2 regions of the Exiguobacterium sp. FD-YE-25-4 genome follow, and region 2 is predicted to be linked to the other one. Evidence: riboswitches for the same ligand, from Rfam matches in the RefSeq annotation. Region 2 holds a riboswitch; the other holds the start of a gene.
What was found. A riboswitch is a leader RNA that binds a small molecule or an ion and turns the genes downstream of it on or off. The one in region 2 is predicted to bind thiamine pyrophosphate.
Positions count from the first base shown of each region.

Region 1: another riboswitch for thiamine pyrophosphate. It lies ahead of thiT (energy-coupled thiamine transporter ThiT); the one in region 2 lies ahead of thiW (energy coupling factor transporter S component ThiW).

Region 1 is NZ_CM168041.1:1,174,985-1,182,924, forward strand. It holds gene rsmB (16S rRNA (cytosine(967)-C(5))-methyltransferase RsmB) at 1-340, shown strand, start outside; gene rlmN (dual-specificity RNA methyltransferase RlmN) at 343-1,428, shown strand; gene AC13H5_RS06045 (Stp1/IreP family PP2C-type Ser/Thr phosphatase) at 1,437-2,171, shown strand; gene pknB (Stk1 family PASTA domain-containing Ser/Thr kinase) at 2,177-4,114, shown strand; gene rsgA (ribosome small subunit-dependent GTPase A) at 4,159-5,043, shown strand; gene rpe (ribulose-phosphate 3-epimerase) at 5,045-5,701, shown strand; TPP riboswitch at 5,721-5,821, shown strand; gene thiT (energy-coupled thiamine transporter ThiT) at 5,898-6,470, shown strand; gene AC13H5_RS06070 (thiamine diphosphokinase) at 6,470-7,057, shown strand; gene rpmB (50S ribosomal protein L28) at 7,116-7,304, opposite strand; gene AC13H5_RS06080 (Asp23/Gls24 family envelope stress response protein) at 7,558-7,920, shown strand.
Region 2 is NZ_CM168041.1:2,788,268-2,796,207, forward strand. It holds gene AC13H5_RS14345 (AAA family ATPase) at 1-621, opposite strand, end outside; gene AC13H5_RS14350 (hypothetical protein) at 720-1,412, shown strand; gene AC13H5_RS14355 (hypothetical protein) at 1,505-2,251, shown strand; gene AC13H5_RS14360 (phosphotransferase family protein) at 2,253-3,221, opposite strand; gene AC13H5_RS14365 (hypothetical protein) at 3,264-3,584, shown strand; TPP riboswitch at 3,609-3,707, shown strand; gene thiW (energy coupling factor transporter S component ThiW) at 3,772-4,260, shown strand; gene AC13H5_RS14375 (hypothetical protein) at 4,325-4,591, shown strand; gene AC13H5_RS14380 (VOC family protein) at 5,104-5,529, shown strand; gene AC13H5_RS14385 (VOC family protein) at 5,526-5,924, shown strand; gene AC13H5_RS14390 (LTA synthase family protein) at 6,038-7,867, shown strand; gene AC13H5_RS14395 (VOC family protein) at 7,887-7,940, opposite strand, start outside.

The DNA.
Region 1 (7,940 bases), 1.3 Mb from region 2:
CGGCGTCATCCGCCGCAAGCCCGATATCAAATGGACAAAAGACAAATCTGCTCTCGCCGGACTGCCGAAAGTCCAGCGTGAAATCATCGACGCCGTCTTGCCACTCCTCAAACGAGGTGGTACGCTAGTGTACTCGACATGTACGATCGACCCGTCTGAGAATGAGCAGCAGGCCGATTACATTTTGTCGAACGGATTGACGTGGGATGAGACACTCCAAGACCGTCTTCCCCAAGTATTGCGCCCGATGGTGTCATCGGACCGCGCTGAACTCAAATTACTCCCGACGACGTTCGGGACGGACGGTTTCTATATCGCCGCATTCAAGAAAGAGGTATAAACATGAATCCAAAAGCAGTTGAAAAAAATCCATTGGTCGGTGCCAAGCCGTCACTCTATTCCCTCACGTATTCAGAACTCGAACAGTGGCTCATCGAAGCAGGAGAAAAATCGTTCCGCGCGAAACAGTTATATGACTGGATGTACGTCAAGCGTGTGACATCGTTCGACGATATGACGAACGTCTCTAAACCGCTCCGCGAGAAATTAGACGCGGCGTTCCAATTGACGACGTTGAAAGAACTCGTCCGTCAAGAATCACAGGACGGCACGATCAAGTTCTTGTTCGAGCTTCAAGACGGTTATTCGATTGAGACGGTGCTCATGCGTCACGAGTACGGCAACTCGGTCTGTGTCACGACACAAGTCGGCTGCCGGATCGGCTGCACATTCTGTGCCTCGACACTCGGCGGTTTGAAACGTAACTTAGAAGCCGGTGAAATCACGGCGCAAGTCCTCGACGTCCAACGCGCGCTCGACGCGAGCGGAGAGCGAGTCGACTCGATCGTCGTCATGGGTATCGGCGAACCGTTCGATAACTACGACGAATTGATGCGCTTCTTGCGCACGGTCAACCACGATGACGGCTTGAACATCGGTTCACGCCATATTACGGTGTCGACGAGTGGGATCGTACCGAAGATTTACAAGTTCGCCGATGAAGGGATGCGCATCAACTTCGCCATTTCGCTTCACGCGCCGACGACAGAGATTCGGACTCGTCTCATGCCGATCAACCGTGCCTACAACTTGGATAAGTTGATGGAAGCCGTCAACTACTATACAGAGAAGAGTGGTCGCCGCATCACGTTCGAATACGGTTTATTCGGTGGTGTCAACGACACGGAAGAACACGCCCATCAGTTGGCGGACTTGTTGAAAGGCGTCAAATGTCACGTCAACTTGATTCCAGTCAACCACGTGCTCGAGCGCGACTACGTCCGCACACCACGTAAACAAATTTTTGCCTTTGAAAAAGTGCTCAAAGACCGAAAAGTGAACGTGACGATTCGTCGCGAACAAGGTTCGGATATCGATGCGGCTTGTGGGCAGCTTCGAGCGAAGGAGCGCGAACAAGAAACGAGGTAATCAGGAAGATGGAATTAGCATACCGAACCGACCGGGGGCAAGTGAGAGCGCAAAACGAGGATGCCGTCTTGATTTTAGGGGACGAGCACGCCGGGATCGCACTCGTGGCCGACGGTATGGGAGGGCATGAAGCCGGGGAGGTCGCGAGTCAGCTCGTCATCGAGCAGTTTCGTCGTGCCTTCCCGACGCTTCCGGCCTCACCGATGGAGATGGAGAATTGGTTTCGCCACAATGTGGAACTGGCCAATGAGCAAGTGCTCGATTTCTCGAAACAAGCGAACCTGCTCATGATGGGGACGACGATCGCCGGTGTCTGCTGGCACGACGAGACGATCGTCATCGTCCACGTCGGGGATAGTCGTGTGTATGCCTTGCGTGACGATAAACTTCAGCAGTTGACAGAAGACCATTCCTACGTGAACGTGTTGAAGCAGCTCGGGGAGTTGACCGAGGAAGAGATGCGCGTCCACCCGAAACGTAATATCATCACCCGTGCGATCGGCTCGAAAGAGCATGTCGAACCTGATCTGCAAGTGTTTGCCGAACCCGAGTTTGACACGATTTTAATCTGTACGGACGGCTTGACGACGCATTTGACCGATGACGAGATCAAGCAAGTCTTGGAACGCCCCGTCTCGGCGGACGTCAAGGCGGATCAATTGATCGATCGAGCCAACCGTTTGGGTGGGAGTGACAACATCACTGTTGCCCTCGTCCAGTTCACAGATAGAAAGAGAGGATGAATCCGATGCGAAGTGGAGAACGAATCAACGATCGTTATCGGATCGAACAGCAAATCGGCAGCGGCGGCATGGCAAATGTCTACCGGGCTCACGATGAGATTTTAAACCGAACCGTCGCCATCAAGGTGTTGCGATCTGAATTCTCGCATAATGAACAATTTATACGCCGGTTTGAACGAGAAGCCCATGCGGCGACGAGTCTGAACCATCCGAATATCGTCGCCATTTACGACGTCGGAGACGAACGCGACATCTATTACATCGTCATGGAACATGTCGACGGGATGACGCTGAAACAATATTTGCAAGAAGAGTACATATCTGTCGACGAGGCGCTTCGCATCATGGGACAGATTTGTGATGCGATCGACCATGCCCATGCGAATCGAATCATTCATCGGGACATCAAACCGCAAAACATGATGATTGATCAGAGCGGCAACGTCAAAGTGACGGACTTTGGGATTGCGGTGGCCATGTCGAACGCGACGCTGACCCATACGATGTCGGTCCTCGGGTCGGTCCACTACTTTTCCCCGGAGCAAGCGCGCGGAAAGTTCGCCGATGAGAAGTCAGATATTTATTCGCTCGGCGCCGTGCTCTATGAACTCGTGACCGGCCGGGTGCCGTTCATCGGCGAGACGCCGGTCGCCGTCGCGTTGCAGCATCTGCAAGACGACCCGATTCGACCGATGGATTTGAACCCGAACATCCCGCAAGCGCTCGAGAACTGTATTATGCAGGCGCTCGCGAAGTCACCGGGCGCACGTCATGCCTCGGTCGCCGCGTTTAAAAAGGATTGCATGACGTCACTTGATTCAGAACGTGCGAATGAACCGAAGCGGTCGAATGCTGAGCAAGATGCGTTTGATCAGACGCTCGTCATGGCGCCGGTCGTACCGGATGAGCCAAACGTCAAAGAGGCGCCGGAGCAACCGGTCGCAGCAAGTGAACCCGTGAAAGACAAACCGAAACGGAAGAAGAAGTGGTGGCTTTGGCTCTTGCTTGCGCTCCTGTTGATCGGTGGCGGGATTGGGGCTTACGTCATCGCTGACGAGATGTCCCGTGCCGTCGTGCCGGACGTCGTCGGCATGACGAGCGACGAGGCGACGACCGAGCTCGAAACGGCCGGTTTTGTCGTCGAGGCAACTGAACGGGCAAGTGACAACATCGCCGCTGGCGACGTCATCTCGCAGACACCGCAAGCCGGACGGAAGCCGAAACGTGGGACGACCGTGACGATTGTCGTCTCGGCCGGAAAAGAGACGGTCGAGATGCCGGATGTTGAAGGACTGTCCCAGTCGTCGGCCGAGCGGACGCTCAAAGATCTTGAGTTCACGGACATCGAGATTCAGTCGGAGGCATCCGAGACGGTCGATAGCGGGGATGTCATCTCCCAATCGATCGCCCCAGGCAACGAGGTCGTCCCATCTGAAGAGACGGTGACGCTCGTCGTCTCGACCGGCAGCAATAAAATCGAACTCGCCAACTTGGCGGGCTATACGTTCGAGGAAGCGACAACGTATGCCGAACAGAATAGCTTGAAAATCGTCAAACGTGATGAGTATTCAACGAGCGTTCCTGCGAATCAAATCATCCGTCAACTCCCGACGGCCGGTACGGCAGTCGACCCGGGGACGGAACTGACCGTTATCGTGTCACAAGGGGTAGAACCGACGGACGTCTCGATTGAACGGGAAGTCAACGTCGAAATCGAGCCGCCCGCTGAAGGCGAAGAAGCCGAGGCACTCGAAGTCGTCATTCGGACGGTCGACGCCCGTGGCGAAGTCGAGGTGTTGCGTGATAAGATAACGGAGACAACGACTTACTCGTATACGCTCGTCATCGCACCGGACGAAGTCGGAACCGCGACGATTGAAGTCGACGGCGAAGTCGTTCGCACGGATACGGTGACTTACGCACAAGCAAAAGATTCACAATGAAGAGGTGGCGTGCGCGTCGCCTCTTTTTCTAAGGAGGGAATGGAATGAAAGGTACGATTATTCGATTACAAGGCGGATTTTATGACGTCATGACGGAAGAAAAACAAGAGATCCGTTGTCGCGCCCGCGGCAATTTCCGCAACCGGAACATCTCGCCGGTCGTCGGTGACGATGTCGACATCCAAGACCAAGGGGATGGTACCGGTTATATATTGGCTGTTGACGAGCGGTCGAACCATCTCGTCCGCCCGCCGATTGCCAACATCGATCAAGCGTTCTTGTTATTCTCGGTAAAAGAGCCGGCGTTCTCGTTCCATCTGCTCGACCGTTTCCTCGTCTTGATCGAGTCGAAGCAAGTCCATCCGATTATCGTTTTGACGAAAATGGATTTGTTGACGGAGGCGGAACGGGAGAAGATTCACGAAGCAGCGGCTTTATATCGTTCCATCGGCTATGAGGTCATCGAGACGTCGACCGAGGACGGGTCGGGGATCGAAAAAATCCGCGGGTCGTTTAAGGAGAAGACGAGTGTGTTCGCCGGACAGACCGGGGTCGGTAAGAGTTCGCTCTTGAACGCGGTCGCACCTGAGCTTGAACTTGCAACCGGGAAGATCTCGAAATCACTTGGGCGCGGTAAGCACACGACGCGTCACGTCACGCTGATCACGCTCGCTGACGGGCTCGTGGCCGATACGCCTGGTTTCTCGAGCCTCGAGTTCCCAGAAGAACTCGAAGTCGAAGAGATGCGCTGGTGTTTCCCTGAGTTCGTCGAGCGGCATGATGACTGTAAATTCCGCGGTTGTGCCCATTTGAACGAACCAGGTTGTGCCGTCAAAGCGGCCGTCGAGGCGGGAGAAATCGCTTCCACCCGCTATGAGAATTATGTTACGTTTATGGCAGAGTTAAACGATAGACAACGGAGGTACTAACATGATTAAAATTGCACCATCGATTTTAGCGGCGGACTTCGCCAATTTAGAGGCAGAAGTGAAGGCGGTCCAAGAGGCCGGAGCGGATTACATCCATTTTGACGTCATGGACGGTCAATTCGTCCCGAACATCTCAATCGGCCTACCGGTGTTAGCGAGCTTACGGAAGAAGTCGGACATGGTACTCGACGTCCATTTGATGATCGACCAGCCCGAACGGTTCGTCGAAGATTTCATCAAGGCCGGGGCGGATATCGTCACGGTTCACGTTGAAGCGACGAATCATTTGCATCGCGTGTTGCAACAAATCAAAGCGGCCGGCGCCAAGTGTGGTGTCGTCTTGAATCCGCATACGCCGCTGTCATCGATTGAACACGTGCTCGGTGACGTCGACATGGTGCTCCTCATGACGGTGAACCCTGGCTTTGGGGGCCAGGCATTCATCGAATCGGTCGTCCCGAAAATCTCGGCGCTGAGCGAGATGCGCCAAGCGCGTCGTCTCGACTTTGAAATCGAGATTGACGGCGGTGTCAACGCAGAGACGGCGAAATTATGCATCGACGCTGGCGCTGATGTGCTCGTGGCTGGTTCAGCCATCTATAACGAGCCGAGCTATAAAGACGCAATCGATAGCATTCGTCACGCTTCTCGTGTATAATCGTCGATAGAACAACAAATATTGTCGCAAGGGGTGTCACATTCTGTGGCTGAGAGGCATTTGCTAACCCTTTGAACCTGTTCCGTTCACACGGACGTAGGGATGTGGCGAAAATGCACGTTGCTACTCGATAGCAGCATGGCGTTTACGTCATGCTGCTTTTTGTCGTTCGCTCATATAATAAGGAGGGAATAAGATGAAACAACGTTTAAAACTACAGGCGCTCATTGAAATCTCATTGTTCGCCGCACTCGGCTTGATCTTTGATTTGCTCATCCCGTTCCGGATGCCGCAGGGCGGATCGATCAGCCTGGCGATGTTGCCGATCTTTGTGATGGCGTACCGCCATGGATTAAAAGGCGGACTGGCGACAGGAGCGCTCGTCGGAACGCTGCAACTGCTGTTCGGGGCTTACATCTTCACACCGGTCCAGTTCCTGCTCGACTACACGTTCGCTTACGGTGTCGTCGGGATGGCCGGACTGTTCGCTGGTCAAGTGAAACGGGCCGCCAAGGACGAGGCGAAAAAGACGCTCGTCGTCTACTTGGTGCTCGGGGCGCTCCTCGGTTCTTTGCTTCGCTACGGCGCCCACGTCTTATCAGGGATCGTCTTCTTCGCCGAGTACGCGGAAGGGCCGGTCGTCGCCTATTCGTTCGCTTATAACATGACGTATATGTTGCCGTCCTTCCTCGTGTCGGCCGTCGTCCTCGTTCTCTTGTTCGTCTCGGCACCACGTTTCGCCACGCTCGCGACCCGGGGCCTCCGCTAATGCGGGTGTTGATTGTGGCGGCCAGCCCGGAACCAATCTCGGGACTCCCGCGTGACGTCGATTACATCATCGGCGTCGACGGGGGGTACGAGACACTGTTGAACCAAGGGCTGAACCCGGATCTCGTCGTCGGCGATTTCGACTCCTTCACGGGCGAAGTGCCGATTGACGCCGTCCGTTACCCATCTGAAAAAGACGTGACCGACCTCGAGATCGCGCTCGAGGTGGCCCGTGGACACGGGGCGACGGAGATGCTCGTGTACGGCGCTCTCGGTGGACGCCTCGATATGACGCTCGGCAATATTGGGCTGCTCGAGGCATATCCAGAGATGCGTTTGTTCACGGCCGGGCAAACCGTTCGTCTTGTTGGATCTGGGCGTCACGAGCTTCCACGTCAAGCCGATCATTATTTGTCGCTCATCCCGTGGAAGCGGGCGAACGTGTCCATCCGCGGCGTCAAATATCCGCTCGACCGTCACGATGTCGTCAGCCATGAGGCGCTCACGATCTCGAACGAGTGGGCCGGTGAGGCGGCGGACTTGATCGTGCACGAAGGAAAGGTGCTCGTGCTGTATATCAAAAAATGAACACAAAAAAATCCCATCGGCGAATGCCGCTGGGATTTATTTCGTTCGTGTATAAAAATTATACGCGTTCAACGAGACCTGATTTAAGAGCGCGAGCTGAAACCCAAACTCGTTTAGGTTTACCGTCAACGAGAATACGAACTTTTTGTACGTTTACACCCCAAGTGCGTTTTGTCTTGTTGAGTGCGTGCGAACGGTTGTTACCTGATTTAGGTGATTTACCTGTTACGTAGCATTTACGTGCCATGCGTTTCCCCTCCTTTTTTATGTGGGTTCGTCCTAATAGACACTCGTTTATATTAGCACGGGTTTTTTCACGATGCAACTAGAAAATCATAGGATGACAAGAAAAAAACTTGACATTACTGGAAAGGATTTTAATAATGAATGAGGGTTACGGCTACAATTGACCGAGTTTATGGAGCAGGTTCTTTTAATAACTAGGTACTTATTGTAGAATGTAGTGAAGGAATCATTCCGAATGAAGGAGGCTACTCCATATGGCAATTGAAATGAAGACAACATATGGCAATATTGACATCACGAACGACGTGGTCGCAACACTCGCAGGCGGTGCGGCGATGGAATGTTTCGGCGTTGTGGGAATGGCGTCTCAAGCTCAATTGAAAGACGGTATTGCAGAACTATTGAAGCGTGAAAACTACGCCCGAGGCGTGGTCGTACGTCAAGATGGAGAAGACGTACATATCGACATGCACATCATTGTGAGTTACGGGACGAAAGTGTCGGAAGTCGCATATAACGTGCAAAGCCGTGTAAAATACACGCTCGGTGAAACTTTAGGATTAAACGTTTCGTCGGTAAACATATTCGTACAAGGCGTTCGTCTGACGAATGACTGACGAGAACGAAGGAGGATTTG
Region 2 (7,940 bases):
TCTCGTCTCAGCCTGCGCTTCTTGCAGCGAGGCGAGTGACGTCACGGCCTCGATTTGTTTGCGGGTCTCGGTCAACACTTGCAACAACAGTTCTCGCTCTTCGGCGGCTTCCGGATAGCCGACCGGAATCGAGATGAGGAACCGGTCGAGTTGCGCGTCTGGGAGCGGGAACGTCCCGGCCGATTCAATCGGGTTCTGCGTCGCGATGACAAAGAACGGTTTCGGCATCGGATACGTCTTCCCGCCGATTGAGACTTGTCGTTCCTCCATCGCTTCGAGCAGCGCCGACTGGGTGCGTGGGACGGCTCGATTGATTTCATCAATCAGGACGATGTTCGCGAAAATCGGACCTTGGCGATGGTCAAATCCTTGCGTCTGCATATTGAAGTAGTCGGTCCCGATGACGTCGGACGGGAGCAAATCGGCCGTAAATTGGATGCGCGAGAATGACCCGTCCAAACTGCCGGCAATCGCTTTGGCGAGCAACGTCTTCCCCGTTCCAGGTACGTCCTCGAGCAAGATGTGCCCTTCGGCGAGAAGCGCCGTGCAGCAGAGCCGGACGACTTCACCTTTCCCCAAATACACTTCATTCAACTGTTTGATGACCGCTTCGATTCCCATTTCGTTCCCCTCCGTTGGTAGATGTCTTATTCGAAGTTTACCTGTTTATGGTAATATAGACAATAAATAGTCTGAACATTCCGATAAGGAGGGAAAGGATGAAGTGGTCATCTCGATTTATAGGGTTCCTTGTTGTGACAGCTTGTCTCGTAGTGATGTTCGTCTTTATCAGCAAGGAGACGTTCAGTTGGTTCCAAACAATCAATACACCTGCTCCAATTAACGTGACGGAAGTGAACAGAGAAGAAGAGGATAAGCGGCAAACAGGCGGCATCGATATGGGGAAAACGACAGGGCCCAAATTTGAGGGAGACCCTCGCCCGAAGGAAAAGATGCTCAAATTCAAGTTCGGTCGCGGGAATGGTGATGCCCCAGGCGGACTCGGCACATTGTTCGCCTTCCTTGCCGCCATCGGGTTGACCGTCTATGGCGTGCGTAGATGGCTGCGTCGTCGACGGGGAAAAGGATTCACGTTCTCTAGTAGACAGAATGCCTTGGCGCCACTGTCTCTCAACGCGGACACATCGATTGAGGCACGGACGTTCCCGATGCTCACGAATATCGAACTGAGGGATTGGCTGATCACGTTCAACGCGTCGCTCGCCCCTGAGTTAAAACTTCGGACGAATGAGACGGTCGTCGACTGGTTCGAACGCATCGAGCTGACAGATATCGACGCCTCGCTCTATCATCTGATTCGCTATGGTCCCGCATCCGATCATGACATCCCGTTCGAGCAGCAACAACGATTTCACGAGGCACTCGACCGTTACTTGAAGCGGCAACCCTGAGCGAGAAAGTACCCGGGTTCTCAATGACTGGCAAACATGCTACGCTCATTGATAACAGGAAAAAAATGTAACTTTCTTAGGAGGTTTGATTGATGAAACGCCTAGGCCTACTCGGATTCAGTGTGTTTTTATTGACCGGGTGCACCGATTCCGTTGAGCAACCCATCGTCCCAGCCGATACAAATGAGCCGTCGTCCGAAGACATCACCGCTTGGACGCGAGAAGATTTTAAGGACGTCTTCGACCAATACGAAAAAGTAGCGCCGCTCTTGACGGCACTCGAGAACGATGGACTCACCCCGTTCCGCGAGACGTTCGAGCACGTCGTCATCGCCGGCGACGGCATCCATCATACATACGCCGACATTCATCCGTTCAAACTTGACGACGGCACGTACGCCACCGTCTATGAGAGCGCGAACGGAGACATCGCCAACGGCCCCGAGTCGGTCGCGCCGCTGTTTTGGCAAGAGGCGTCGTTCCTCCAATTCGTCGAAGAAATCGAGAAACGAAAATATGGGACGAGTGCCCCACCGACGGACGTCGTTTTGACCGAAGACGAGTTTCAGGCGCTCTATAACCGTCACGCTTATACGTCCGCACTCATCGTCGAGCTCGACGAATGGGGCGTGCAAGTCGCGCGTGACCCGCTCGAGAACGTCATCATCGCTGGGAACGGGGTCAAGGAAGTGAAGGCCGATTTGATCGTCTTTGAGGTCGAGGGTGGCTATGCCATCGTCTATGACCGGGACGGTGAGATCTTCAAAGGGCCGGAGTCGATTGCTCCGCTGTTTTGGAGCGAGACGGATTATGAAAACCTACTCGAGAAACATGAATGACTTATGGGAAGCGTCGTTTCAAGTCCCGGTACTCGAGTAGCAAATTGAGCCATTGCGCCGGCTTATCGCTCGACTCAGCTACATCGTACCGGTACCTCGTCACATACACATGCCACGACAAGGCACGATAGACGCAACCGAGCTCTTCGGCGATCAATAGATGACGCCAAAGTACGTCCTTGGGTGCGACGCCGCTCCACGCTTCCAAGTAAACCGTACGCATCGTTTGAATCTGTTCATACCAGGCGACCTCGTCTTCTTCCGGCAATAAGTCGTACAGCGCGTTCCAAAACACGCGCACGCTGAAAAACGGATGCGTGACGGTCGCGTCGCCCCAGTCGAGGATACACAAATCATTCGTCCGTTCCCGCCAGAAGATGTTGCCGCCGTGCAAATCACCGTGCTCGAGACTCATCGGCATCCCGGTCGCCAGCTCATCGCACATGGCGATCAATTCATCTTGAAGCGCGAGCATGGCCTCGGCTTTGTATTGCTCGAGCCCGACGCAGAGCTCAGGTAAATACGTGCGGATTTCGTCCTTCAACTTGGCCGGTCGGCGGTCCGGGATGCCGTAAGACAAGTAGGTCTCGATCTGGTCGATCTCCTGTCGCTGCAGCTGTGCGTATTGACGCAACGCCGCTTCGTATCGACTCACGTCCGGTCGTTCACGTAGCGCCTCTCCGTCGATGTCTCGCATGAGCAACCAGTTCCGGGCTGAATCGATGGCGATGACGTCAGGCACGAAATCAGGATGCCGCTCGGCCAGAAACGCCGACAATCCGGCCTCGCCGCGGCTGATATCGGTCACCGCTTTGGCGTAGTAACGTTCCTTATCGAGCGCGCCAACAAGCAAGTACGTCAAATCGGTATCTTTGATCACGTGCCACCTCGCATTCGGCACGTTTGCCTCAATCCATCGTTCGAACCGTTCACGAAACGATCGGTCACGCCATGGGATTGCCTGTCTCATCCTGTTCACCCTTTCTTTCATCATCTCCTAGGAGGAAACGATATGGACGTTGTATATTACTCATACCCGGTCGATGCCATCTTGTATATGTACTTAGGGGCGACGGCCATCGTCAGTCTCATCATCGGGCTGCTCGTTTGGCGTCTGTTCAAGCGCCGAGATGTCGGCTTTTGGACAACGCTCGTTCTCAGCTTTGTCGGGCTGTCGCTCTCGCTCGTCTGGTTTCAAAACGCGTCCGTCGCCGTGTTCATGGGGACACTCCCGTGGCTGATCAATCTCGTCTTCTCCCTTTTGTTGTACGGTCTGTTCGTCGGCATCATCTATGTCACGTTCCGACCACGAAAGCTCGACCGCGTCAAATGACGGTATGCTATACTCATGTTAATAAACGACCACTAGGGGAGCCTTCGGGCTGAGACGGCATGCGCCGGACCCTTCGAACCTGATCTGGCTCATACCAGCGTAGGGAAGTGGTGTGGGATTCGTCTGTCTTTCCACGCCACTTTTCCACTTGGAGAAGTGGCGTTTTCATTTTGAAAGGAGACTATCTATGCGTATTCAACAACTCACTTGGATGGCGATGCTCATCGCCATCGCCGTCATCGGTTCCCTGTTCATCTCGATTCCGACCGGTGTCGCCCGTGCCTATCCGATTCAACATATGGTGAACGTCATCGCCGCCGTCACCGTCGGGCCGATCGGGGCCGTTCTCGTTGCGTTCGTGACCGGAATCGTCCGTGTCATGACCGGTACCGGGTCGCTCTTGGCCTTTCCCGGAGGTATGATTGGGGCGCTTTTGGCCGGGGTCTTCTATATGAAGACGAACCGCGTAGCCTTCGCCGCATTTGGTGAAGTCATCGGGACCGGCCTCATCGCTTCGCTCGTCGCCGTCCCGTACGCCAAGGTGTTGATGGGGAGCGAGTTCGGGGCGCTGTTCTTCTTCCCAGCCTTCCTTGCCTCGAGTGTGACTGGGGCCGTGCTCGGCTGGATTGTTTTGGCTCGGGTCAAACAATTGCGACCGCTCACGGCGAAACGATAAATAGGAGTTCCCCCCGCTAAAAAAAATGGTAAAATCAGGATAACACATACTGGGAGGTCATTTCTTGAATCGATTGACGCTATTACTGGCTGCCACCGCTTGCCTGTTCATGTCCGGTCTGTTGTATACGCTTGAACGCATCGCCACGTTCACCCGCTGGAATGCTCAGATTGCGACGGGCACGTTTTCCAGCGAGCCGATGTTCGTCGATATTCTGCTCCAAAACGTGTTCATCTCGATTTTCGGAGTGGCCGCGATCGTTCTCTTTTTCAAAGCGGGCAGTGCTGTCCAAAATACAACGTCCACAAAAGCAGGGACAGCCGATTTATGACGGCTGTCCCTGTTTGACGTGATGTGATGGTTTTATAACTCTAGTGAAGAAGGAGTGTTTAGTTATGGACATTAATCGCAATCCTTATTTTTACTCATTGTTAGTCGGGACTTTAATTTTTCTATTCATCTTCATCTCTGAATTCTTTTTCAATTTTGGAATCATATCGAATCACTCGATTACATTGCTCTTTCTTTCTTTGACCACTCTGTTGGCGGTACTGCTTATTTTTTCCGTGCTGTATGTCAAAAAATTTAAAGACGAAAAAGGGAACATATTATTAGGCGTATTAATCTTTTCAGGCGCTGGTTTCCTTCTTTTCTTACTACTCAATACGTTAGTGATGTTGTAAGTTGAACCGGGTCTAGTCGTCTTCCTTCGATTTTTAGTGAATTTGCATTATCATTATCTCCTTACCTTGTTCATAAAAATCACAGCTCAAAAAGTTTCTTCCCACCTATATTTTCAGTGAGCCGTTCGCTACACTGAAAGAAAATAAGGGGGGCAAAGCGATGTTTCGTATCGGCAGTATCTTTATTCCTGTAACAAATTTAATCCGATCATTGGAATGGTATCAAACCCACTTTCACATATCTGAAATCGGACGTTGGGAAGGTGGCATCGGCGTCCATTTCCCAGACGGGGCGACCCAACTCGGATTGATTGAAACGAAAAACGTTGCTTCGACGACGTTCAGCGACCGAAACGGTGACGAACACGTCAGCTTCAACATCGTCTGCGACGACATTCAATCCATCCATGACACATTTGAACGCGCCGGCTTGAAACCTGGCCGACTTCAAGATTTTGGCGGGATGAGTTGTTTTGATGTATTGGACCCGGATGGCAACGTCATCAGTCTGACGTCAGAATCAGCCGATTCGCCCTTCCATCGAGACCAGATTAGACAAGCACAATTGAAAGGACAGACCCAATGAAACAAATCCACCATCTCTGCATCCAAACGCCCGATTACGAGGCGTCCAAACGATTCTATGAGGCGCTCGGCTTCGAGCTCGTCCAAGAGTCACCCGACTTCCACACCCGAGCGTTCAACAGCTGGCTCAAACTCGGTGACTTTTATATCGAGCTTCAAACGGCAAAAGTCGACGAGACGTTGTCGCCTTATTCGAAGCACGTGGCCGGACCGGTCCACTTCGCGCTTTATGTCGATGACCTCGAAGCGGAAGTAAGGCGGCTTGAGGACATTGGCGTGACGTTCCTACCAAAGCACGGCGGGAACATCTACTTCGTCGTTGACGGTCATTTGAGTAAATTAAAAGCTCCGGAAGGCACGATTATCGAGCTCCGGGACACGTTCTTAATCAAGTGAGGCGCTGCCTCGCTTTTTTTATTGCCAAAATCGCACACCCTCATGTTTTTCGCCGTCTTCGAACAGGTACATGACAGAGAACACACTTTGTCCGTACCGTTTGGAGGTCTTTCATGAAATATCTCGATTATTGGAGTTACTTATCGCTCTCCCTCGCCAAGCTGTTCCTATTCAGTCTGTTGACGGCGAGCGCGTTCGACCTGCGCTTTTTGTTCATCAATCTAGCGACCATCTTGATGATGACGAGTTGGGCGCTACTCATAAAACAACAGACGCGCCGCTTGATTTTGTTCACGTCGCTGTTTCTGCACAGCACGTTGCTCATCTCGGACGTCTGGTACTACCGCTATTTCGGTAACTTGCTGTCGGCCACCCTACTGTCTGATATCGGCCAGATGGGAGACGTCGGGGGCGGCTTTCTGACACTGATTCAAGCGCCCGACTTCATCTTGTTCACGGACTTGCTCGTCTACGCGGCTGTCCTCCTCTATATGAAGCGACACCCCATCACGGAACCGAAACGTCTCGGTCGCCGTTTGGCAGTCACCGGTTTTCTTGTCGGCTTCATCGTCTTTACCGTCCCGACCGTTGTTCATTACGCCGAAACAGATCACCGGAAAAGCCCGATTTCAAATATGCGCGAGTATTATCAGCTCGGCTTTTGGGGCTATCACGGCCTCGATACATTCCGCGGCATTCAGGACGCCCTTCATCTCGGTGGCGACCTAACAGAACAAGAGCTCAGCCAAATCGAAGCGTTAGCGACCGAACCGGTTGACGCCACAGCCGATACGAACGTCATCGTCGTCCAGCTCGAGTCGTTCCAAGCGTCCGTGATCGGCCAGACGGTCAGCGGGCAAGAACTGACGCCGAATTTGAACGCGCTTCGTGATGAGATGCTGTATTTCCCGAATTTTTATCATCAGACGCACGAGGGCCGGACGTCCGATGCGGAATTTACCGTCAACGCCTCGCTCTATCCCGTCAAATCAGGTTCGGTGTATACGCAGTATGCGACGAACACGTTTGACGCGTTGCCTGCACAGTTGCGACGAGCCGGCTATGATACGGCCGCGATGCATGCGTTCGACAAGGAGTTTTGGAATCGCGCCAACTTCTACGAGCAGATTGGCTACAACCACTTCTTCCACCAAGACGATTATCCGGCCGATCCGGTCATCGGCATGGCCGTCGGCGACAAGGAGTTCCTGACGACATCGGTCGACCACTTGGACACGTTGGACGAGCCGTTCTATTCCTTCATGGTCGCGTTGACGAGCCATACGCCGTATGAGATTCCGGACGAGGAGAAACGGTTGGATCTATCGGAATACGAGGACCCGCTCCTCCAAGACTATTATCATACCGTCCACTACACCGATGCCGCCGTCGGTCTCATGATTGAACGACTGAAAGCCAACGGAACGTGGGACGACGCCTTGGTCGTCTTTTATGGCGACCATGACAGCGGATTGACCGCTACCGGTGGCGAGATGGCCGTAAATGCAGATGCCGACTCCACGGTCGATTTGTTCCAGCTCGATCGCTCCGTCCCGTTATTCATCAAACCGGCCGGACTCGAACGAGGTCAGACGGTGCAGACGAGCGGCGGTCAAGTCGATTTGGCCCCGACTATCCTCGATTTGCTCGGGATGACACCGACGTACATGCTTGGAAGTTCGCTTCTCGACGATGAGCCCAATTTGACCGTGTTCCGGAACGGCTCGTTCCGCTACGACGACCTTTATTTCGTCCCGGATTTGACAGATCCGGTCGGCAGCGGCATGTGTTATTCGGTCGAGACCGGTGATGACTTACCGCTTCAAGCATGTGAACCATACATTGACGAGGCCGCCGAACAGCTTCGGTTATCCGATACAATGATTGAGAAGGACGCACTGTCCGACTTCACACCAAACGACAAACAAGCCGCCCCGAAATAATCGGGACGGCTTGTTTTGGTCAGTAGACGTTTCGTAACGCGGCGACATCGATTTTCTTCATCGGTAAGAACGC